DNA from 2 places in the Streptomyces sp. NPDC111507 genome. Region 1 is predicted to be linked to the other one. Evidence: riboswitches for the same ligand, from Rfam matches in the RefSeq annotation. Region 1 holds a riboswitch; the other holds the start of a gene.
What was found. Region 1 has a riboswitch for ZMP and ZTP ahead of ACZ7M2_RS22205 (bifunctional 5,10-methylenetetrahydrofolate dehydrogenase/5,10-methenyltetrahydrofolate cyclohydrolase). Riboswitches for the same ligand answer to the same signal wherever they lie in the genome.
Positions count from the first base shown of each region.

Region 2: another riboswitch for ZMP and ZTP. It lies ahead of ACZ7M2_RS10690 (glycine hydroxymethyltransferase); the one in region 1 lies ahead of ACZ7M2_RS22205 (bifunctional 5,10-methylenetetrahydrofolate dehydrogenase/5,10-methenyltetrahydrofolate cyclohydrolase).

Region 1 is NZ_JBVKBU010000005.1:215,694-226,355, forward strand. It holds gene chvE (multiple monosaccharide ABC transporter substrate-binding protein) at 147-1,235, opposite strand; partial or broken gene ACZ7M2_RS22175 (hypothetical protein) at 1,329-1,530, opposite strand; gene ACZ7M2_RS22180 (ABC transporter ATP-binding protein) at 2,042-3,796, shown strand; gene ACZ7M2_RS22185 (hypothetical protein) at 3,931-4,221, opposite strand; gene ACZ7M2_RS22190 (nuclear transport factor 2 family protein) at 4,394-4,759, shown strand; gene ACZ7M2_RS22195 (MarR family winged helix-turn-helix transcriptional regulator) at 4,784-5,398, opposite strand; gene ACZ7M2_RS22200 (hypothetical protein) at 5,458-6,411, shown strand; ZMP/ZTP riboswitch at 6,429-6,515, shown strand; gene ACZ7M2_RS22205 (bifunctional 5,10-methylenetetrahydrofolate dehydrogenase/5,10-methenyltetrahydrofolate cyclohydrolase) at 6,539-7,390, shown strand; gene ACZ7M2_RS22210 (CU044_5270 family protein) at 7,466-8,452, opposite strand; gene ACZ7M2_RS22215 (RNA polymerase sigma factor) at 8,445-9,008, opposite strand; gene ctaD (aa3-type cytochrome oxidase subunit I) at 9,114-10,662, shown strand, end outside.
Region 2 is NZ_JBVKBU010000002.1:698,969-709,630, forward strand. It holds gene ACZ7M2_RS10665 (FAD-binding protein) at 1-58, shown strand, start outside; gene ACZ7M2_RS10670 (decaprenylphospho-beta-D-erythro-pentofuranosid-2-ulose 2-reductase) at 102-857, shown strand; gene ACZ7M2_RS10675 (2'-5' RNA ligase family protein) at 983-1,567, opposite strand; gene trpS (tryptophan--tRNA ligase) at 1,765-2,778, opposite strand; gene ACZ7M2_RS10685 (hypothetical protein) at 2,898-3,587, shown strand; gene ACZ7M2_RS10690 (glycine hydroxymethyltransferase) at 3,601-5,097, opposite strand; ZMP/ZTP riboswitch at 5,079-5,166, opposite strand; gene rocD (ornithine--oxo-acid transaminase) at 5,319-6,527, shown strand; gene ACZ7M2_RS10700 (glutathionylspermidine synthase family protein) at 6,540-7,751, opposite strand; gene ACZ7M2_RS10705 (hypothetical protein) at 7,819-8,202, opposite strand; gene ACZ7M2_RS10710 (DMT family transporter) at 8,338-9,168, shown strand; gene ACZ7M2_RS10715 (ATP-binding protein) at 9,225-9,650, opposite strand; gene ACZ7M2_RS10720 (helix-turn-helix domain-containing protein) at 9,828-10,662, shown strand, end outside.

The DNA of each region.
Region 1 (10,662 bases):
TGCCCCATGTCCATGGCGCGCCGGCACACGGCGCAACCGGGAGGGAGGAGGGCCGGCGAGACGGCGCGGTACGCGGCACCGCACTCCTCTTCGACGGCCTGCGCTACGGTGCCGAGGCCGCGGCATGACAGGCCATGGCCGTTCGGCTACTTGAGTTCGGCGTCGGTGTAGTAGCCGCCCGCGACCAGAACACTGTCGTAGTTGGTCTTGTCGACGCTGATGGGCTGCAGCAGGTAGGCGGGCACGACCTTGGCGCCGTTGTCGTAGGTCCTGGTGTCGTTGAGCTGCGGCTTCCTTTTGTTGAGCACGTCGTCGACCATGTTTGCGGCGACATCGGCGAGCAGTCGGCTGTCCTTGTAGACGGTCTGCGCCTGCTGACCCGCAACGATCGACTTGACCGAGGCCAGTTCGGCGTCCTGCCCCGTGATGACCGGGAGGGGCTTGCTGAGGGAGCCGTAGTCGTCCGCCCTCAGCGCTGCCAGGACGCCGATGGATATGCCGTCGTACGGCGACAGGACCGCGTCCACCTTCTTGGTCTTGTACGACGTGGCGAGGATGTTGTTCATGCGCTTCTGCGCGGTGGCACCGTCCCAGCGCAGGGTGGTGACCTGGTTGAGCGCGGTCTCGCCGGACTGGACGACCAGTTGCTTGCTGTCCAGGAACGGCTGCAAGAGGTGCAACGCGCCGCTGAAGAAGTACTTGGTGTTGTTGTCGTCGCTGGAGCCGGCGAACAGCTCGATGTTGAACGGGCCCTTGCCGTTCTCCAGGCCGAGCTTGTCGATGATGTAGCGGGCCTGGAGCCGGCCGACCTGCTCGTTGTCGAAGGAGGCGTAGTAGGTGACGTTCTTGGTGCCGAGGATGAGCCGGTCGTAGGAGATCACCGGGATCTTCGCGTCGGCGGCCTGCTGGAGCACCTTGTTCAGCGACTTGTTGTCGATGGCCGCGATGATCAGTGCGCTGACGCCTTGCGTGATCAGGTTCTCGATCTGCGAGACCTGGGTCGCCGGGTCGTTCTCGCCGTAGACCAGTTTGGTCTTGTACCCATTGGCCTGCAGGTCCTTGACGACGCTCTTGCCGTCGGTGATCCAGCGCTCGGAGGCCTGGGTCGGCATGGCGATGCCGATCGTGCCGCCCTTGGAGCTGCCCGTGCTGTTCTGGCCGCCGCAGGCTGACATGGTGAGGGCGACGGAGGCAGTTCCGGCGATGGCGGCGAAGGCGGCTCTGCGATTGCGCATGGTGATCGTTCCTAGTTCTTCTCGTCGTTGAGAAAGATGACGGCGTATCAGATGTCTGTGAGAAGGCGGCGGTGGAGTGAGCCGGGCGGCGAGGAGCAGGCCGAGCGCGAGTCGCTGCCGTGCCGCAGCCGGAATGAGGTCCCCGCGTATGGGTGCCGTACGGGTGGATCCCGGGCGCCCTGAACAGCCCGAACCTGAGGTGGAGCGGTGCGCCGCGGCGGATCAGCTCGGCGACCTTGCAGATCCGCACGCGGCCGCCGAGGTCGTCGGGGTCTTTGGTGCACATCTCCATGGGAGTGAGCCATCAGTATTCCCTGACGAGGTGACCGACGGTCAGGTTCTCCGCAACATTGTGGAGTCGGGACTCAGGAGCCTCGGTGCCTCGCGGATCGCCGATCGACGCGTCGCGGCCCAGGCATCCGGGTCTTGCCGATCCGCGTGGCCCCTCTGCCGGCGTGCACCTGAACGCATGCCGGGCCGCGCCGCGGGGTTACGTCCACACGTGTTCCAACTCCGGTGATGCACAGGGCACTTGCCTTTCAACCGTTCGAAATGTCGTCACACGTTCGGAACGTAGGCGTGACCCTAGGAGGGCGAGCGCGGGGGTGTCAACGGGGGAGGACCGGTAAGGATTCCGGAAAGGTGTGGGAGATTCGCTGCCGGAACGCTCGGACCTGGCCTCCCTCGCAGGACTGCGCCACTGGTGAGGCAGGCGAAGCAGCCTCTGGCACCGGGTGGCCGTTCCCCTCCGGGGGCCCCTCCGACGTAGCCTGAATGCTCCGCGCCGAACTCCCGCTAGGAGCACCGTGAGCATCGCAGAGCCGCACGCCGGACCGCCCGCCTGGCGGCTGCTTCTCGGGTACGTACGACCGCATCGATGGGCGCTGCTGGCGGGCGCGTTGCTGGCGCTGACGACCGGCGCCACCGGTCTGGTGCTGCCGCTCGTGGCGCGGGGGCTCATCGACGACCTGTCGCACGACCGGCCCATCGGGCGGGCGCTCATCGGCATGGCGGCGCTGGTGGTCACCAACGCCGCGGTGGGAGCGCTGGGTTCGTACGTACTGCGGCGCACCGCCGAGTCGGTGGTGCTCGGCGCGCGGCGCGCCCTGTCCTCGTATCTGCTGCGGCTGCGGATACCGGCCGTGGACCGCAGCGAACCGGGCGACCTCATGGCCCGCATCACCTCCGACACCACGCTGCTGCGCGAGGTCACCACCGATTCGCTGGTGGGCATCGGCACCGGCGGTCTCACCCTGGTGGCGACGGTGGTGATGATGGGCCTGGTCGACGTGGTGCTGCTCGGCGTCACCCTGGGGGTGATCCTGTGCGCGGGCACGGTGCTCGGCGTGATCGTGCCCCGCATCAACCGGGCCAGCAAGCAGGCGCAGGACGCCGTGGGCGTGATGGGCGCCTCGCTGGAGCGGGTCCTGGGCGCGCTGCGCACGGTCAAGGCGTCGGGTGCCGAGCACCGGGAGGAGCAGACCATCCACGCGGCGGCCGAGGAGTCCTGGCGGCAGAGCGTACGGGCCGCCAAGTGGTCGGCGGCCGCGGGCAACACGGCCGGTCTCGCGATGCAGATCGCCTTCATCACGGTCCTCGCGGTGGGCGGCGCACGGGTCGCGACCGGCGCGATCGAAGTCGGCACGCTGGTCGCCTTCCTGCTCTACGTCTTCTATCTGATGTCGCCGATCCAGCAGGTCGTGGGCGCGATCACCCAGTACCAGACCGGCGCCGCCGCGCTCGCCCGCATCCAGGAGGCGCTGCGGCTGCCCGCCGAACCGGACGCGCTGCCCGCGCCACTGCCGACCCCCGGCGCCGCGCCGGCCGCGCTCACCTTCGACGACGTCCGCTTCCGGTACGCCGACGACCTGCCGTACGTCCACCACGGCGTCACCTTCTCCGTCCCGGCCCGCGGCATGACCGCCTTCGTCGGCCCCTCCGGTGCCGGCAAGACCACCGTGTTCTCGCTGATCGAGCGGTTCTACGACCCCGAGGCGGGCGTCATCACGGTCGACGGCCGTTCCCTGGAGCAGTGGGACCTGCCCCGGCTCCGGTCGGCCATCGGGTACGTGGAGCAGGACGCGCCGGTCCTGTCCGGCTCCCTGCGCGACAACCTGCTGCTGGGCAACCCGGAGGCCGACGACGCCGATGTCACGCGTGTGCTGAAGACGACGCGGCTCGACGGGCTGGTCGCCCGGCTGCCGCGCGGCCTGGACACACTCGTCGGGCACCGCGGCACCAAGCTGTCCGGCGGCGAACGCCAGCGGGTCGCGATCGCCCGCGCGCTGCTGCGCCACCCCCGCCTGCTGCTCCTGGACGAGGCGACCTCGCAGCTCGACGCGGTGAACGAGGCCGCGCTGCGCGACACGGTCGCCGACGTGGCCCGCACGACCACGGTCCTGGTGGTCGCGCACCGGCTGTCCACCGTGACGATGGCCGACCGGATCGTCGTCATGGACGCGGGCCGCGTACGCGCGGTGGGCACCCACCGGGAACTGGTGGCCGGGGACCCGCTCTACGCGGAGCTGGCCGCGACCCAGTTCCTCGCGACGGCGGGCTGAGGCGAGCGGATCGCCGCGCGTTCTCCGTACGAAGTTTCCTTCGCTCGGCCCGGGACACAAGTGTCTGCCCCCGGCACGGGGTGCCGGGGGCAGACACGGGCGGACAGGCCGAGGCCCGACCCGAAGGACAGGCCCTAGGCCTGGAGGCCCGGGAGGACTCCGGTGACGGGTGCGACCAGGTCGGTGACCTGGTGCAACTGGTTGAGGTCGTTCAGGCGGTTGAGCCCGCCCAGTTGCTGGGAGACGCGCGGGATGTCGGCCTGGTGCTCCGCGGGGATGTCGCTGACGGCGAGCGCGTCGAGCTGGGTGACCGGGTTCAGCTTCCCCGCGTCCGGGGCCTCGGCCGCGGACGCCATCGGCGCGGCAAGACCCGTGACACCGACGGCGAGACCAACGGCGGCGACCATACGTCGTGTTGAGATCATGCTTGCAGCAACGGTCCCGGACGGCGCGCGGTCACGGCCGTCCCCCGCTCCTCACCCGAGAGGCGCATCCCACCGGCTGGGCTTGCCGTGGGCCATGGGGCGGAGGAGGCTCGGTAGAGAGGCCCTTCGCGGTCCCCCCCTTGGTGGACCGCGGCCTTCCGAGGAGGTCGACATGGGCACCATGGCAGGCCCCGCCTTCGACACCGAAGCGCTACGCCGGGGCATAGAAGGACACAGTGCGGCGGATCTCCTGTCGCTCTACGCGGACGACGCGGAAATGACCATCGTCGACCGCAACACCCAGCCAAGCCACCCGATGATCAAACACGGTCGCGGCGAGATCGCCGAGATGCTCAACGACGTCTACAGCCGCGACATGACCCACAAGTTGGAAGAGTGTGTCGTCCAGGGCGACCACGTCGCGTTCACCGAGTCCTGCCAGTACCCGGACGGCGTGCGGGTACTCGCCAGCTCGATGATCTCGCTGCGGGACGGCAAGATCGTCGAACACACGCTGCTCCAGGCATGGGACGAGTAGGAAGGAACTGGCCGAAGGTCCAGATCAACTCTCGCCTGACCTGGACCTTTTCGGCGAAGGCCGCGATGGGCCGCTCGCGCTCGCAGCGGCCTCTGCTGCCACGACCAGTTTCCGCAGCAGGTCTGCGAGCGTCCGCTTCTCTGCTGGGGTCAGTACTGCGAGCAGCGCGTTCTCACCCCGGTCCTCCGACACCGCGTGCTGTTCGAAGGCGGCGTATCCGGCGTCGGTGAGCCGCACCTCCACGCGACGCCGGTCGGCCGTGTGGTGGGTACGGGCGATCAGCCCGTCGTCCTCCATCGGCCCCAGCCGCGCCGACAGTGCGCCGCGGGTCAGCCCGAGCATGTCGGCGAGCTGCGAGGGGCTCGCCGCGTAGGGCGGGCCGAGTCTGCGCAGCATCAGCAGCACCTTGAACTGCCAGTGCTGCAGGCCGTCGGAGTCGAGCACGTCCCGGCGGGCCTGAGCCGCGTGCCGGGCCAGGATCGCGAGCCGGACGAAGATCTCCTCCTTGACCGGGTCCATCCAGTCGAGTTCCTTCGCCCAGACCGCGACGTGCCGGTCGACCGAGTCCGCCGCGGACGCCTGCCCCCGCGCGGACTTCGACTCTTCCGCCTTCACATCTCCCGCCTTCACGTCTTCCATGCGCCACTCCGTAGATAGTTTTCTTGTGGATAGTTTTTCTGATTACTACTTTCCCTGCCATGACGAACACCGCAAGTACCCTTCGTACGGCCGTACCGCTCGGTGAACTCATCGCCGTAGCAAGGGAGTTGAGGATCGGCGCTCGTTGGGAACGCGCTACGCGCCTGCTCGACTCGGCCGAGGCGAACGATCCGAGGTCCCGTGCCCGCCTCGCCGTGGCCGCCGCCGAAGTCGCCCTGGAGAGCGACTGGTTCGGCGGGACCGCCCTGGCGGGGCCACGACTCGCCGCCGCCGAGGAATGCGTCGAGGTCCTCATCGCGAGCCTCGGCGGGAAACCCGCAGATGAGGCGCACTCCGGCATCCGCTGGGATCTGGACTTCCTCCGGCTGCGCCACGGCTACCTCGGGCAGGTGCGCGTCGACGGTGCCTTCCGTGTCGGACCCGAAGGCAAGGACCCGGACGCGCCGACCGCCCTCCGCACACACGCCGAGCGGCTCCGCGGCCGGGCCCCGGACGAGGTGCGCCGGGGCTGGGCCGAGATGTATCTGGGCCTCGTCGCCGACCATCTCTGCGCCGAGCGCGACGTCGCGCCCGGCCACTACGAAGCCGCGCTGCGCGCCGGTGAAGCGGGTGAGGCAGGTGCAACGGATGCGGCAGGTGAAGCCGGCGGCTCACACGACTGCGGTGACGATCTACTCGTCCGTGAAGCGCTGCGGCACCTCGGCGATCACGACCACGATCACGGTGACCACGCACGGGCACGGGAGCGCTGGAGCAGGGCGACCGAGCTCGGCGCCCGGGCCGGGACCGTCCCGGGCACTCTCTCGCAGCAACTGCTCCTGGCGGTGATGGCGCGCGACGCGGGCGATGAGGCCGGGGCCGTCGCGCTGGTCCGCGAGATCGCCCGCTGGGCCGGGGCCATCGGCGCCGTGACCACCGAGGCACAGGCCAGGGGGTTCCTGGCCGGCGTCGACCCGACGGCGCCGCCCGCTCCCGCCGAGTCGGGCAGCTGATCGTACGAGCTACCCTGGTCGCGGGCCGTGACTGGCGCTGAGGTGGAATACCACCGGGGAGCGGCCTGACGAACGGGTCTTTGCCGCGCGCCTGGGCGATTGTGTCAACGACGCTCAGGAGTAGCTCATGTCCCAGGCCCAGCTCATGGACGGCGCGGGTCTCGCGCGCCGCGTCGTCGAGGAGACCGCGCAGCGCTCGGCCGCACTCTCCGGACGCACGGGGATGTCGCCGTGTCTCGCGACGGTGCTGGTCGGCGAGGATCCCGCCTCGGTCACCTACGTCCGGATGAAGCAGAACCGCAGCCGCAAGGCCGGCATCGAGTCCCGGCACGTCGCCCTGCCCGCCGACACCACCACCGCCGAGCTGGTCGACACGCTGAAGGCGCTGTCGGGCGACCCGACCGTGCACGGCATCCTGCTCCAGCACCCCGTCGGACCGCACATCGACGAGCGGGCGGCGTTCGAGGCCATCTCGCCGGAGAAGGACGTCGACGGGGTGACGCTCAGCTCGTACGCGGCGATGAGCTTCGGGCTGCCGGGGTTCGTGTCCTGCACCCCCGGCGGCATCATGCGGCTCCTCGACGCGTACGACGTCGACCCGGCGGGCCGGCGCGCCGTCGTGGTGGGCCGCAGCGCGATCCTCGGCAAGCCGGTCGGGATGCTGCTGCTCGGACGCGACGCGACGGTGACGTACTGCCACTCGCGGACGACCGGTCTCTCGTCGGTCGTCCGCGAGGCGGACATTGTGGTGGCCGCCGTGGGCCGGCCCCGGCTGATCCGCGGTGAGGACATCAAGCCGGGAGCCGTCGTGATCGACGCGGGTTACAACGCCGGGAACGTCGGCGACGTCGACTTCGACACCGCCCGCGAGCGGGCCCGGCTGATCACGCCGGTGCCGGGCGGTGTCGGCCCGATGACGATCGCGGTCCTGCTGGAGCAGACCGTGACCGGGGCCGAGCGCCAACTCGGCCTCCGGTAGAGCGCTTCGGCCTCGCCTACCGCGTTGGGGATTCCGCTACAGCGTTCTGGGTTCGCTCACAGGACTTCGGTCCGCTCAACGCATCCACGCGCTGTACGACATCACGTCCCCGGCCTTGACGCCGTACTCGGGATCGTCCTTGGTGACGGTGTCCTCGATCCCGAGTACGGTGCCGCTCCTCGGGTCGAGGACCAGCATCCGGCGCACGGAGTGCGCGGTGTCCTCGTACACGTACGCCTGTCCCTGCCTGCCCAGCCGGTCGGTGACCGCTCCGGCCGGGCGCAGGCCCTTCGCGTCGGCGAGGACGCGGACGAGCGCGGCGTCCTCACGGGCGCCCAGCGTCCAGTTGTTCAGCAACTCGGCGACGGCGTCGAGAAGTTGGGACGTACCCATGGCCTCGATGCGGTCGGTCTCCTCGAGGTAGGCGCGCAGCCGCTCGGCGTCGTGCGGCGGCCGGGCCACCGGCGGGGCGTCGCTCCAGCTCGGCGGGTAGGTCCGCCGGCTGAGGACGTGCCCGTCCTCGACCGTGCGGGGGACGGGGTCGGCGTCGGTGACGACCGGTCTGCCCGGATGACGGGGGTCGGTCGCCACGACGAGTTCCGTGTGACTGGCGTCGGCCTTCCAGCGGACCACGCGTTCCTCGGGGAGGGTGATCGGCGGCCGGGCCCCCGGCCCGGAGGTCAGACTCATGCTCCAGGTCTGTACGTGGGTGCCCTGGACGAGCCGCTGCGAGCCCGCGGACGCGGCCACTCGGTCGGCGAGCCGGTCCAGGGGTACCGGGGTGGAGCCCGCCTCGACGAGCAGCGGGCGGGGTGCGGCCACGGCCGGGGTGGTGGTCGATCCCGACAGCGTGAGCGTCAGGACGACGACACCGACGGCGGCCGCGGTGCCGACGCTCCAGACCCAGCGGCGCAGCGGACGGGGGCTCGTGCGCTGCCGTTCCCCGTGCAGCAGGTGGTTGAGGCGGCGCTGCGCGTGCTGGTCGAGGGGGCGGTCGTGAAAGCGGGGGTCGGTGACCGGCACCGGGTTGGCGCGGCGCAGGATGTCGAGTTCGTCAGCCATGGCCGTGCTCCTTCGGGGCGTCGCGGCGGGGCGAAGCGGTGCCGCCGGCCACGGTGATGTGCGTACGGTCGATCTCGGCTCTGAGCCGGCGGCGGGCTCGGTGCAGGCGCATGGCCGCGGCGCGGCTGCCGCAGCCGAGGGCGACGGCGACCTCGTCGATGCCGAGTTCCTCCCAGGCGGTGAGGCGCAGTACCTCCTGGTCGGCCGGGGAGAGCCGGGCCAGCGCCTCGTGCACCCAGTCGCCCGGCGACGCGGAGTCGGGGCTGTCGACGACCTGTCTGCCGTGCGCGCTCTCGTCGTTGCCGATCCGGTCGAGGAGCCTGCGGCGGCGCCCGTAGCCGCGTACGGCGTTGGCCAGGCAGTGGCGTGCCACCCCGTACAGCCAGGGAAGCGGGGACGGCGGGAGGTCGGACCGGCGCCGCCAGGCGACGGTGAAGACCTCCGCCACCACCTCCTCGACATCACTGCTCCGGCCGTCCAGTCGCCTCGCCACGTAGCGGCTGACCGCCCAGTAGTGCTCGCGATAGGCAGCGGCGAAGGTCTCGTCGTTGCTCATGATCCGTAGGTGTCCGGCAGGTGCGCGATCGTCACAGGTGCGGGTGTGACGCTCGTCGCTTCCTTCAAGTGTGACGGCGGGGCCGACGACGGACACAGGCGGGGCATGGAAAGCACCACAGTGACGACGCCGCCCACAGCGCTTCCCGCGCGTGCGCGGCGTCCTGGACCCGCCGCGGTGAAGTGGCTGACCACCACGGATCACAAGACGATCGGCACGCTGTATCTGGTCACGGCGTTCGGCTTCTTCTGCGTCGGCGGGGTGATGGCGCTGCTGATGCGCGCCGAACTCGCCCGGCCGGGGCTTCAGATCATGTCGAACGAGCAGTTCAACCAGGCGTTCACGATGCACGGCACGATCATGCTGCTGATGTTCGCGACGCCGCTGTTCGCCGGTTTCGCGAACTGGATCATGCCGCTGCAGATCGGCGCACCCGACGTGGCGTTCCCGCGGCTGAACATGCTGGCGTACTGGCTCTATCTCCTCGGCTCGCTGATCGCTGTGGGCGGGTTCCTGACGCCTCAAGGAGCGGCCGACTTCGGCTGGTTCGCCTACGCGCCGTTGTCGGACGCGGTCCGCTCGCCCGGTGTCGGCGCCGACATGTGGATCATGGGTCTGGCGCTCTCGGGCTTCGGCACGATCCTCGGCTCGGTCAACTTCATCACGACCATCATCTGCATGCGCGCTCCCGGCATGACGATGTTCCGCATGCCGATCTTCGTGTGGAACGTGCTGCTCACCGCGGTGCTGGTGCTGCTGGCCTTCCCCGTGCTGGCCGCCGCCCTGTTCGCGCTGGAGGCGGACCGCAAGTTCGGTGCCCACGTCTTCGACGCGGCCAACGGTGGTGCCCTGCTCTGGCAACACCTCTTCTGGTTCTTCGGCCATCCGGAGGTGTACATCATCGCCCTGCCGTTCTTCGGCATCATCTCCGAAGTCGTCCCGGTGTTCTCCCGCAAGCCGATGTTCGGCTACATGGGCCTGATCGCCGCGACGATCTCCATCGCCGGTCTGTCCGTGACCGTGTGGGCGCACCACATGTACGTCACCGGTGGCGTGCTGCTCCCGTTCTTCTCCTTCATGACGTTCCTCATCGCCGTACCGACAGGCGTGAAGTTCTTCAACTGGATCGGCACGATGTGGAAGGGGTCGCTGAGTTTCGAGACCCCGATGCTGTGGGCGACCGGCTTTCTGATCACCTTCGTCTTCGGCGGTCTGACGGGTGTGATGCTCGCCTCGCCGCCGATGGACTTTCCGGTCTCGGACTCGTACTTCGTGGTGGCGCACTTCCACTACGTGATCTTCGGTACGGTCGTGTTCGCGATGTTCTCCGGATTCCACTTCTGGTGGCCGAAGTTCACCGGCAAGATGCTCGACGAGCGCCTCGGAAAGATCACCTTCTGGACGCTGTTCGTGGGCTTCCACGGCACGTTCCTGGTGCAGCACTGGCTGGGTGCGAACGGAATGCAGCGCCGTATCCCCGACTATCTGGCGGTGGAGGGCCTGACCACCCTCAACACCATCTCGACGATCTTCTCCTTCCTCCTCGGAAGTTCCCTCCTGCCGTTCTTCTACAACATCTGGAAGACCGCCAAGTACGGCGAGAAGGTCGAGGTCGACGACCCGTGGGGCTACGGCCGCTCACTGGAGTGGGCGA
Region 2 (10,662 bases), on a different contig from region 1:
CGAGTTGGACCCGGGTGGGGTGTTCACCTCCGACCTGTCCCGCCGCCTCGGCCTCTAGAACCGGTCGACCGTCCCGCCTCCCCACCCCTCTAGGAGTTGTCATGAAGGACGCCTTCGGAGCCCCCCAGTCCCTGCTGATCCTCGGCGGCACGTCCGAGATCGCGCTGGCCACGGCGCGCCGTCTGATCGCCCGGCGCACCCGCACGGTGTGGCTCGCCGGACGGCCCTCGCCGGCCCTGGAGCGGGACGCCGAGCACTTGCGCGCACTGGGCGCGGACGTCCGTACCCTCGCCTTCGACGCGCTCGACCCCGAGTCCCACGAGACGGTCCTCGGCAAGGTCTTCGCCGAGGGCGACCTCGACATGGTGCTGCTCGCCTTCGGGGTCCTCGGCGACCAGGCCCGGGACGAGCGGGAGCCGGCGGCCGCCGCCCGGATCGCGCAGACCAACTACACGGGCGCGGTGTCGGCTCTGCTGGTGTGCGCGCGGGCCCTCCAGACGCAGGGGCACGGCTCCCTGGTGGTGCTCTCCTCGGTCGCGGGCGAGCGTGCCCGCCGCTCCAACTTCATCTACGGGTCGAGCAAGGCGGGCCTGGACGCCTTCACCCAGGGTCTGGGCGACGCGCTGCACGGCACCGGCGTCCACGTGATGGTCGTACGCCCGGGGTTCGTCCGTACGAAGATGACCGCGGGGCGCGCGGAAGGACCCATGGCCACCACACCGGAGGCGGTCGCGACGGCCGTCGAGGTGGGGCTGCGACGGCGCTCGGAGACGGTGTGGGTGCCGGGGGTGCTGCGGCTGGTGATGGCGGCGCTGCGGCACGTACCGCGAGCGGTGTTCCGCCGCCTGCCGATCTAGCTCGACGGCGGCTGAGCGCTCCGCCGGAAGTGCCGGGATGCGCCGTCGATCGTCTGCGGCGCCCTCGTGGCTGGTCGCGCGGTTCCCCGCGCCCCTTCGGGGCGCTGCCGAACCGCAGGCCCGGCTCAGCGGCTGGCGATGGTCCCGCGCTCCACGTCCACGTGGCCCGCCTGCGGTGGCACCACGGATCCGCCGAAGGCGAACTCCCGGAGCTTGCGCCACACACTGTCGGAGCCCTGTTCGTAGAGCGCGAACCCCGTGCAGGGCCACTCGGCGTCGTAGTCGGCGAGTTCTTGGAACGCGCGGTCCATCGCCGCGTCGTCGATGCCGTGCGCCACCGTGACGTGCGGGTGGTACGGGAACTGCAGTTCGCGCGCCATGGGACCGGAGGCGTCACGGACCCGCTGCTGGAGCCAGGCGCAGGCCTCGGCGCCCTGGACGACCTTCACGAACACCACCGGCGACAGGGGCCGGAAGGTGCCGGTGCCCGACAGCCGCATCGGGAAGGGCCGGCCGGCCACGGCGACCTCGGTCAGGTGCGCCTCGACGGCCGGCAGGTCGGCGGCGTGGACCTCCGTCGGCGGCAGCAGGGTGACGTGCGTGGGGATGCCACAAGCCGCGGGGTCGCCGAAGCCCGCGCGCCGCTCCTGGAGCAGGCTGCCGTAAGGCTCCGGGACCGCGATCGACACGCCGATCGTTACGGTCCCCACGTCGTCTCCTGTCGTCGTGTCCGGTGCGTCGTCGGTCGCGTCACCGGTTGCGTTGTCCTTCGCGTCGCCGGGCGCGTTGTCTGGTTCGTACTCAGCCGTCCGGCTTCGACTGTAAGGCCACGGCTGTGTTGTGGGCAGGCGCAGCCGTAGTGATGTGCAGCGCTCTGCCCCGTGGTACGTGTGTGCGGTCGTACGCCTCAGTGCTTGGCGGGCAGGAAGCCCACCCGGTCGTACACCTGCGCGAGCGTCTCCGCGGCGACGGCGCGCGCCTTCTCGGCTCCCTTGGCCAGGATCGAGTCGAGCGTCTCCGGGTCGTCCAGGTACTGCTGGGTGCGCTCCCGGAACGGGGTCACGAAGTCGACCATGACCTCGGCGAGGTCCGTCTTGAGCGCACCGTAGCCCTTGCCCGCGTAGTTCTCCTCCAGTTCCGCGATACCGGTACCGGTGAGGGTCGAGTAGATGGTCAGCAGATTGCTGATACCCGGTTTGTGCTCGCTGTCATACCTGATGACGGTGTCCGTGTCGGTGACCGCGCTCTTGACCTTCTTGGCGGTGGTCTTCGGCTCGTCGAGCAGGTTGATGAGGCCCTTCGGCGTGGACGCCGACTTGCTCATCTTGATCGACGGGTCCTGGAGGTCGTAGATCTTCGCCGTCTCTTTGAGGATGTACGGCTTCGGGATCGTGAAGGTCTCGCCGAAGCGGCCGTTGAAGCGCTCGGCGAGGTCGCGGGTGAGCTCGACGTGCTGGCGCTGGTCCTCGCCGACCGGGACCTCGTTCGCCTGGTACAGCAGGATGTCGGCGACCTGGAGGATCGGGTACGTGAACAGGCCGACGGACGCGCGGTCCGAACCCTGCCTGGCGGACTTGTCCTTGAACTGGGTCATGCGGGAGGCCTCGCCGAAGCCGGTGAGGCAGTTCATGATCCAGGCGAGCTGGGCGTGCTCGGGGACATGGCTCTGCACGAAAAGCGTGCAGCGGTCCGCGTCGAGACCGGCGGCGAGCAGCTGCGCGGTGGCGAGCCGGGTGTTCGCGCGCAGATCCGCCGGGTCCTGCGGAACGGTGATCGCGTGCAGGTCGACGACCATGTAGAAGGCGTCGTGGGACTCCTGCAGGGCCACCCACTGGCGGACGGCGCCGAGGTAGTTGCCGAGGTGGAACGAGCCTGCTGTGGGCTGGATTCCGGAGAGCACGCGGGGACGTTCAGAGGCCATGTTCACCATTCTCTCAGGTGCACCCGGGAGCTCGGGAACAGGTGGGAACAGAGCTCTCCCCGGAGAGAGGACCCGGGCGGATACTCGAGGCACGTGCTGGGGGCGGACGGGGGACACGCATGACGGGCCGAGGCAGACGGGTGAGAGCGGGGATCGCGGTGTTCTCGGGTGTGGTGCTCGCCGTGCTGGCGGCGCACCCGGCGGGGGCTCTCGCACCGGCCGCGGGGCGCAGAGGGCCGGACATGGCCGTGGTCATCGAGGGCGGCACGGGGCGCACGACCGCGCTGCACTCCGGAGAGCAGGACTTCACGCGGCTGTGGGACCTGCTGACTCCCACCTACATGGGGACGGAGCGGGTGCCGGACGCGTGGACGGCGGGCGACTTCCCGCCGGTACGGGCCACCGTGATGTGGGGGCTGAGCGGGGTCGGGGGCTGGCCGCAGACCGACAGCGCGCCGGGGGGCGATGTCGCCATGGGGCGCCAGGACCAGCTGTTCCTGGCCGCGGACGGCACGCCCTGGGTACGCACGGACCCCTCGCCCGACGTGGTGGACGACGACATCCGCTGGCACCGCGCGTCGCGCTCGGTGTTCGAGCGGATGGTGGGGCGCGGGAGGTTCATCGAGGACGCCGCGGGCGCGCCGGCCTCGAAACGGGGTGTCGAGGAGCGTGCGCGGTGGGTGCTGCCCGGGCTGGGAGCGGGTCTGCTCCTCGGGGTCGGCGGCACCCTCCTGGTACGCCGCGCGGCGGCCCGGCGCGAGGGCGCCGGACCGCCGCGGGAACCACGGCAGGAGCTGATCGACCTCTGAACCAGGAGGTGGGTCAGCCGAGGTCGATCTCCGGGTAGAGCGGGAACGGGGCCAGCAGGTCGGTGGCGCGGTGGGAGATCTCGTCGGAGATCTTCGGGTCCAGGACGTGCTGAGCCTTGGACGGGGCGCCCTTGGCCGTGGTGCCGGGCTCGGCCGCGGTGAGGACGCGGTCGATGAGACCGGCGATCTCGTCCATCTCGGTGGTGCCCAGACCACGGGTGGTCAGCGCGGGCGTGCCGATACGGATGCCGGAGGTGTACCAGGCGCCGTTCGGGTCGGCGGGGATGGCGTTGCGGTTGGTGACGATGCCCGAGTCGAGCAGCGCGGACTCGGCCTGGCGGCCGGTGAGGCCGTAGGAGGAGGCGACGTCGATCAGGTTGAGGTGGTTGTCCGTGCCGCCGGTGACCAGGGTGGCGCCGCGCCGCATCAGGCCCTCGGCGAGGGCGCGGGCGTTGTCGACGACGGCCTGGGCGTAGTCGCGGAACTCGGGGCGGCGGGCCTCGGCGAGCGCGACGGCCTTGGCGGCCATGACGTGCGGGAGGGGGCCACCGAGGACCATCGGGCAGCCGCGGTCGACCTGCTCGGCGAGGCTCTCGTCGCACAGGACCATGCCGCCGCGCGGGCCGCGCAGCGACTTGTGCGTGGTGGTGGTGACGATCTGGGCGTGCGGGACGGGGTCGAAGTCGCCGGTGAGGACCTTGCCCGCGACCAGACCGGCGAAGTGCGCCATGTCGACCATCAGGGTCGCGCCGACCTCGTCGGCGATCTCCCGCATGATCCGGAAGTTCACCAGGCGGGGGTAGGCGGAGTAGCCGGCGACGATGATCAGCGGCTTGAACTCACGGGCCGACGTCCGCAGCGCCTCGTAGTCGATGAGACCGGTGGCCGGGTCGGTGCCGTAGGAACGCTGGTCGAACATCTTTCCTGAGATGTTCGGGCGGAAGCCGTGGGTGAGGTGGCCGCCCGCGTCCAGGGACATGCCGAGCATGCGCTGGTTGCCGAAGGCCTGGCGCAGCTCGGCCCAGTCGGCCTCGGAGAGGTCGTTGACGTTGCGGACCCCGGCCTCCGCGAGGGCCGGGGCCTCGACGCGGGCGGCGAGGACGGCCCAGAAGGCGACCAGGTTGGCGTCGATGCCGGAGTGCGGCTGGGCGTAGGCGTGCTCGGCGCCGAAGAGCTCGCGGGCGTGCTCGGCGGCGAGGGCCTCGACGGTGTCGACGTTGCGGCAGCCGGCGTAGAAGCGGCGGCCGACGGTGCCCTCGGCGTACTTGTCGCTGAACCAGTTGCCCATGGCCAGCAGGGTGGCCGGGGAGGCGTAGTTCTCCGACGCGATCAGCTTGAGCATGTCGCGCTGGTCGGCGATCTCCTGGCCGATGGCGTCGGCGACGCGGGGCTCAACGGCCCGGATCACGTCGAGGGCGCTGCGGAAGGCGGTGGACTCGGTGGAAAGGGGCTCGGGCATTGACGGCCTCCGGACGTGGCGTTCAGCGTTCACGGGTCGGCCCAGGCGCACGGCACACAGTTCACGGGACCGCTCCCCGATGGTCGATCCCATCCCAGCGCGCCAGTCACGGCCCCGTCGGCCAGCCTACCGGGCGCGCCGGATCACCGGCCACGCGGCGGTAGCCGCAGAGTGTCCCGCCGCGTCCACCGTGCGAGCGACGATAGGAAGGGAGCCACGAGCCCGACCCCCCGTGCGGCAGCGGTCCCCGCGCTGCAGGAAACGGAGATCCCGTGACCACCACCGAACGACTCATCGCCTCGGCCGACGCGCATGGCGCGCACAACTACCACCCGCTGCCGGTCGTCGTGGCGACGGCGGACGGGGCCTGGATGACGGACGTCGAGGGGCGCCGTTTCCTCGACCTGCTGGCCGGCTACTCGGCGCTGAACTTCGGCCACGGCAACCGGCGGCTGCTCGACGCGGCGAAGGCGCAGCTGGAGCGGGTGACGCTGACCTCGCGGGCCTTCCACCACGACCGGTTCGCCGACTTCTGCGCGCAGCTCGCGCAGTTGTGCGGCATGGAGATGGTGCTGCCGATGAACACGGGTGCGGAGGCGGTGGAGACCGCCGTGAAGACGGCCAGGAAGTGGGGGTACCGCGTCAAGGGCGTCCCCGACGGCCGGGCGAGGATCGTGGTGGCGAGCGACAACTTCCACGGCCGTACGACGACGCTCATCAGCTTCTCCACGGACGCGGAGGCGCGGGCGGACTTCGGGCCGTTCACGCCGGGCTTCGACATCGTGCCGTACGGGGACCTGGCCGCGCTGCGGGCGGCGGTCACCGAGGAGACGGTCGCGGTGCTGCTGGAGCCGATCCAGGGCGAGGCGGGCGTGCTGGTGCCGCCGCCCGGCTACCTCGCCGGGGTGCGGGACCTGACGCGTGAGCGGAACGTCCTCTTCGTCGCGGACGAGATCCAGTCCGGGCTGGGTCGCACGGGCCGCACCTTCGCGTGCGAGCACGAGGGCGTGGTGCCGGACATGTACGTCCTGGGCAAGGCGCTCGGGGGCGGGGTCGTACCGGTGTCGGCGGTGGTGTCGAGCAGGGAGGTGCTCGGGGTGTTCCGGCCCGGTGAGCACGGGTCGACGTTCGGCGGGAACCCGCTGGCCTGCGCGGTGGCGCTCGAGGTGATCGCGATGCTGCGGTCGGGCGAGTACCAGCGGCGCGCCGCGGAACTGGGTGACCATCTGCACCGGGAGCTGGGGCTGCTGACGGGCTCGGGGCATGTCACGGCGGTGCGCGGGCGGGGGCTGTGGGCGGGCGTCGACATCGCCCCCGCGTACGGCACGGGACGCGAGATCTCCGAGCGGCTGATGGACCGGGGTGTCCTGGTCAAGGACACCCACGGGGTCACGGTCCGGATCGCCCCGCCGCTGGTCATCAGCAAGGAGGACCTGGACTGGGGGTTGGCTCAGCTGCGTGCGGTGCTGGGTGTCGATTGAACGCCTGGAGGATCACGTGGGGTGGGAGACCTGTCCCGGGAAGATCACGTGGGGCAGGAAGCGGGCGTACTCGTCCGTGACCAGCCCGGACGACTCGCGGATGCCGAGCCCCGCCGACTCGCCGTCCACGACCCAGGCACCGAGGACGACATGGTTGCCGTCGAAGGAGGGAAGGGGGGCCAGCTCCTGGTAGCAGCAGGGCTCGTCCTCGCGTACGACGGGGGCGGCGCCCGGCGCGTGCACCGTCACCCCGGCGCCCTCGCGGCCGAGGAGCGGCTTGGCGACGTACCCCTGGGTGGTGGCCAGCTCCCGGGGTCCGTCGAGGTAGGCGGGGAGGAGGTTGGGGTGGCCCGGGTACAGCTCCCAGAGCACGGCGAGGAGGGCCTTGTTGCTGAGGAGCATCTTCCAGGCGGGCTCGATCCACAGGGTCGTGCCCGTACCGCCGCCGTTGTCGAGGGTGTCCAGGACGTGGTCGGCGAAGCGGTCGGTGGTGAGCCACTCCCAGGGGTAGAGCTTGAAGCAGCTGCGGATGAAACGGAGCTGGTTGTCGACGAAGCGGCCGGAGAGGGGGTCCCAGCCGATCTCCTCCACCGAGATCCAGTCGGTGTCGAGGCCCGCCTGCTGCGCCGTCTCCTTCAGGTACGCGACGGTCATCAGGTCCTCGCCGAGTTCGTCGGCGGAGGAGTGCGCGAAGTAGAGGGGGCTGCCGGGCGGGAGGAGGGCGGCCTGCTTCTTCCAGGCGGCGACGAGGCGTTCGTGCAGGGAGTTCCACTGGTCGGCGCCGGGGAAACGGTCCTCCATCCAGAACCACTGGGGGCTCGCCGCCTCGACCAGGGACGTCGGGGTGTCCGCGTTGTACTCCAGCATCTTGGCGGGGCCCGTGCCGTCGTAGCGCAGGTCGAAACGGCCGTAGACGGAGGGGAGTTCGCCGCGGCGCTGCCAGGCCTCGGCGACCGCCCGCACGACGCGCGGGTCGGTGATGCCGAGGTCGGCGAAACGGTTCTCCGTGACGATGTGCTCGGCCGCCGCCAGGCACATGCGGTGCAGTTCCTCGACGGCCTCCTCCAGCGCCTCCACCTCCGGGAGCGAGAAGGCGTAGTACGCGCTCTCGTCCCAGTAGGGGCGCAGGGAGTCGTCCGGGTAGCGGGTCAGCGGGTAGATGAGGCCCTGTTGCTCGACGGTCTGCTGCCAGCCGGCGCGGGGCTCGATGGTGCGGCGTTCCATGCGCGTACGGATCCGATCGGTGCTGGGCGCGCGGCCCGCGGCTACGGGTGCGGTGACGTGGTGTCGCTCAGCCGCCGGAGCTGCCCTTGCCGCTGCCGAAGCCGCCGCGGTCGACGGAGTGGTGGCTGCCGCCGCTGGTGCTGCTGCCGGATCCCTTGCTCGCCTTGGTGAAGGAGCCGCCGTCGACCCAGCCGCCCTTCTTCTTGCCGCCGTAGTACCAGCCGCTGCTGACCGAGGTCCTGGTGGTCTTGGTCTTGGTGGTCTTGACGGACTTGGTGGTCTTGCAGTTCTTGTCGGCGATGACCTTGTAGCCCTTGAGCGAGGTGTAGCTGTCGCGGTCGACACAGCGCTTGTCCGGCTCCGAGGAGCAGGCGGTGAGGGCTGCCGCGAGGAGTCCCATGCCGCCGAGTACGACTGTGCCCGAGCGCAGTTGCCGTCGTGTGTCCGCCATCTTCGATCCCCCGTTTGTCAGGACAGTGCGCGCGCTTTGCCCGGCGCAGGCGATCAGATTAGAGGTGCTTTGCACAAGGCAGGCGAGGGACCCCTCCGATTCGGCGTCCCCTACAGTCACTTCGTGCTCTTTGGAATGGTGTGCGCACTCGGTGCGTCGGTCTGCTTCGGTACGGCGACGGTGTTGCAGGCGATCGCCGCGCGGGCGGCGGCCGACAGCGGCGGCTCGGGCGGGGACGCGGCTCTGCTGCTGCGGGCGCTGCGGCAGTGGCGGTATCTCGCGGGCCTCGCGCTGGACGGGCTCGGCTTCCTGTTGCAGATCGCGGCGCTTCGCTCCCTCCCCATCTACGCGGTCGGGGCGGCGCTGGCGGCGAGCCTCGCGGTGACGGCGGTGGTCGCCGCACGGCTGCTGCATGTGCGGTTGAGCGGGGTGGAGTGGGCCGCGGTGGGGGTGGTGTGCGCGGGGCTGGCGATGCTCGGGCTGGCGTCCGGGACGGAGGGCAGCGAGGCCGGGTCCATGACGCTGAAGTACTGGATGCTGGGGACCGCGGTCGTGGTGCTGCTGCTCGGCCTGGTGGGCGGGCGGATGTCCGGGCGGGGCCGGGCGTTGGTCCTCGGCCTCGGGGCCGGGTTCGGATTCGGGGTCGTCGAGGTCTCGGTACGACTGATCGACGATCTCGCGCCCGCCACGCTGCTGACCAACCCGGCGACGTACGCGCTGCTCATCGGCGGAGGCGCCGCGTTCATCCTGCTGACCTCGGCGCTGCAGCGCGGCTCGGTGACGACGGCCACGGCCGGTCTGGTCATCGGCGAGACCATCGGACCGGCCCTGGTGGGCGTGATCTGGCTGGGCGACCGCACCCGCGAGGGCCTGGCCTGGCTGGCGGTGCTGGGGTTCGCGGTGGCGGTGGCGGGCGCGTTGGCACTGGCACGGTTCGGGGAGGCGCCGGTGGAAGAACCGGCGTAGGAGCCGGTGAAGGAGGGGTCACGGGGCGACGGGGCTGCTTTCAGGGGCGCGCGGATCTACGCGGCCCCCAGTTCGCACCAGACCAGCTTGCCCCGATGCCCGAGCCGGGAGAGCGGCTGCCAGCCCCACAGATCCGAGCACGCCCGTACGAGCGCGAAGCCGCGCCCACTTTCGGCCTCGGTCAGCTCCTCCAACCGGCCCGGCGGCTCGGGCGGTTCGGGGTCGGCGTCCCAGACACCGATCTGCACGAGGCCACCCCGACAGCGGACGCGAAGACAGGCTGGGCCCTTGGTGTGCAGCACCGCGTTGGAGACCAGCTCCGAGGCGAGGAGCTCGGCGGTGTCGACGAGGCGGATCAGGCCGTGGAGGGTGAGGATCAGCCGGAGCGTGCGGCGACAGACCGTGACGGCACGGGGGTCCTGCGGGATGTAGAGGGAGTACTCCCAGGAGTCGGGGTCAGGGGTGAAGTCGGTTTCGGGCATGGGCCAGCTCCAGGCAAGGGCGAGTATTTTCGGGCGGTGGCATGCCGCAGCCGTCATGGCAGGACGGATCGGTGCGCTTCCGCAGCGTGTGCGTCACATCACCGACAGTAGGGTCCAATCTTGGTCCGTCGCAACTCATTGCCCTAATCTGACCCAGAACGAGTCGAGGAGGAAGTCGTGGCCCGCAGAACGCAGGTGACCGTTCGCCAGGAACGGTTGGGTACCGAGCTGCGGAAACTCCGTGAGGCGGCAGGACTCAAGGGGCGCGAGGCAGCCTCGCTGTTGGGAACCGACGCAGGACGGCTGAGCCAGATCGAGTCCGGCGTCGCAGGCGTGAGCGAGGAGACCGTACGACGCCTCGTCGCCCACTACGCCTGTACGGACACAGAGTTGACCAGCGCGTTGACGGCCATGGCGACCGAGCGGACACATGGCTGGTGGGAGGAGTACCGGGGCTCGCTGCCCACCGCGTTCCTGGATCTGTCCGAACTGGAGCATCACGCAACCCACCACTGGGAGGTGAGCTTCCTGCACATTCCCGGACTTCTGCAGACCGAGGACTACGCCCGTCGGGTCCTTGGCCATCGAGTACCCGAACTGCCTCCGACCGAGCTGGGCCTGCGCGTCCAGCACCGGTTGGCGCGGCGCGTCATCCTGGAGCAGCCGACTCCGTACAAGGTCGTAATCCACGAGGCGGCGCTGCGCATCAGGGTTGCAGATCGAGCAGCGGCACGCGTTCAGCTTGCCGGCATCCTGGAACTCTCGGAGAGGGACCACATCACCGTGCGCGTCATCCCCTTCGACCTGGACGGTTTCGCCGGCGCCGACAGCACCATGGTGCACGTGGGCGGGGCGGTCCCCCAACTGGACACGGTCGTACGCGACGGACCACACGGAACGGCCTTCATCGACTCGGAAGCCCAACTCGGTCGCTTTCGAACGCTCTTTCATAGGATGGAAGCCGCGTCGCTCACCCCGGAACGTTCACGTGACTTCATCCACACACTGGCGA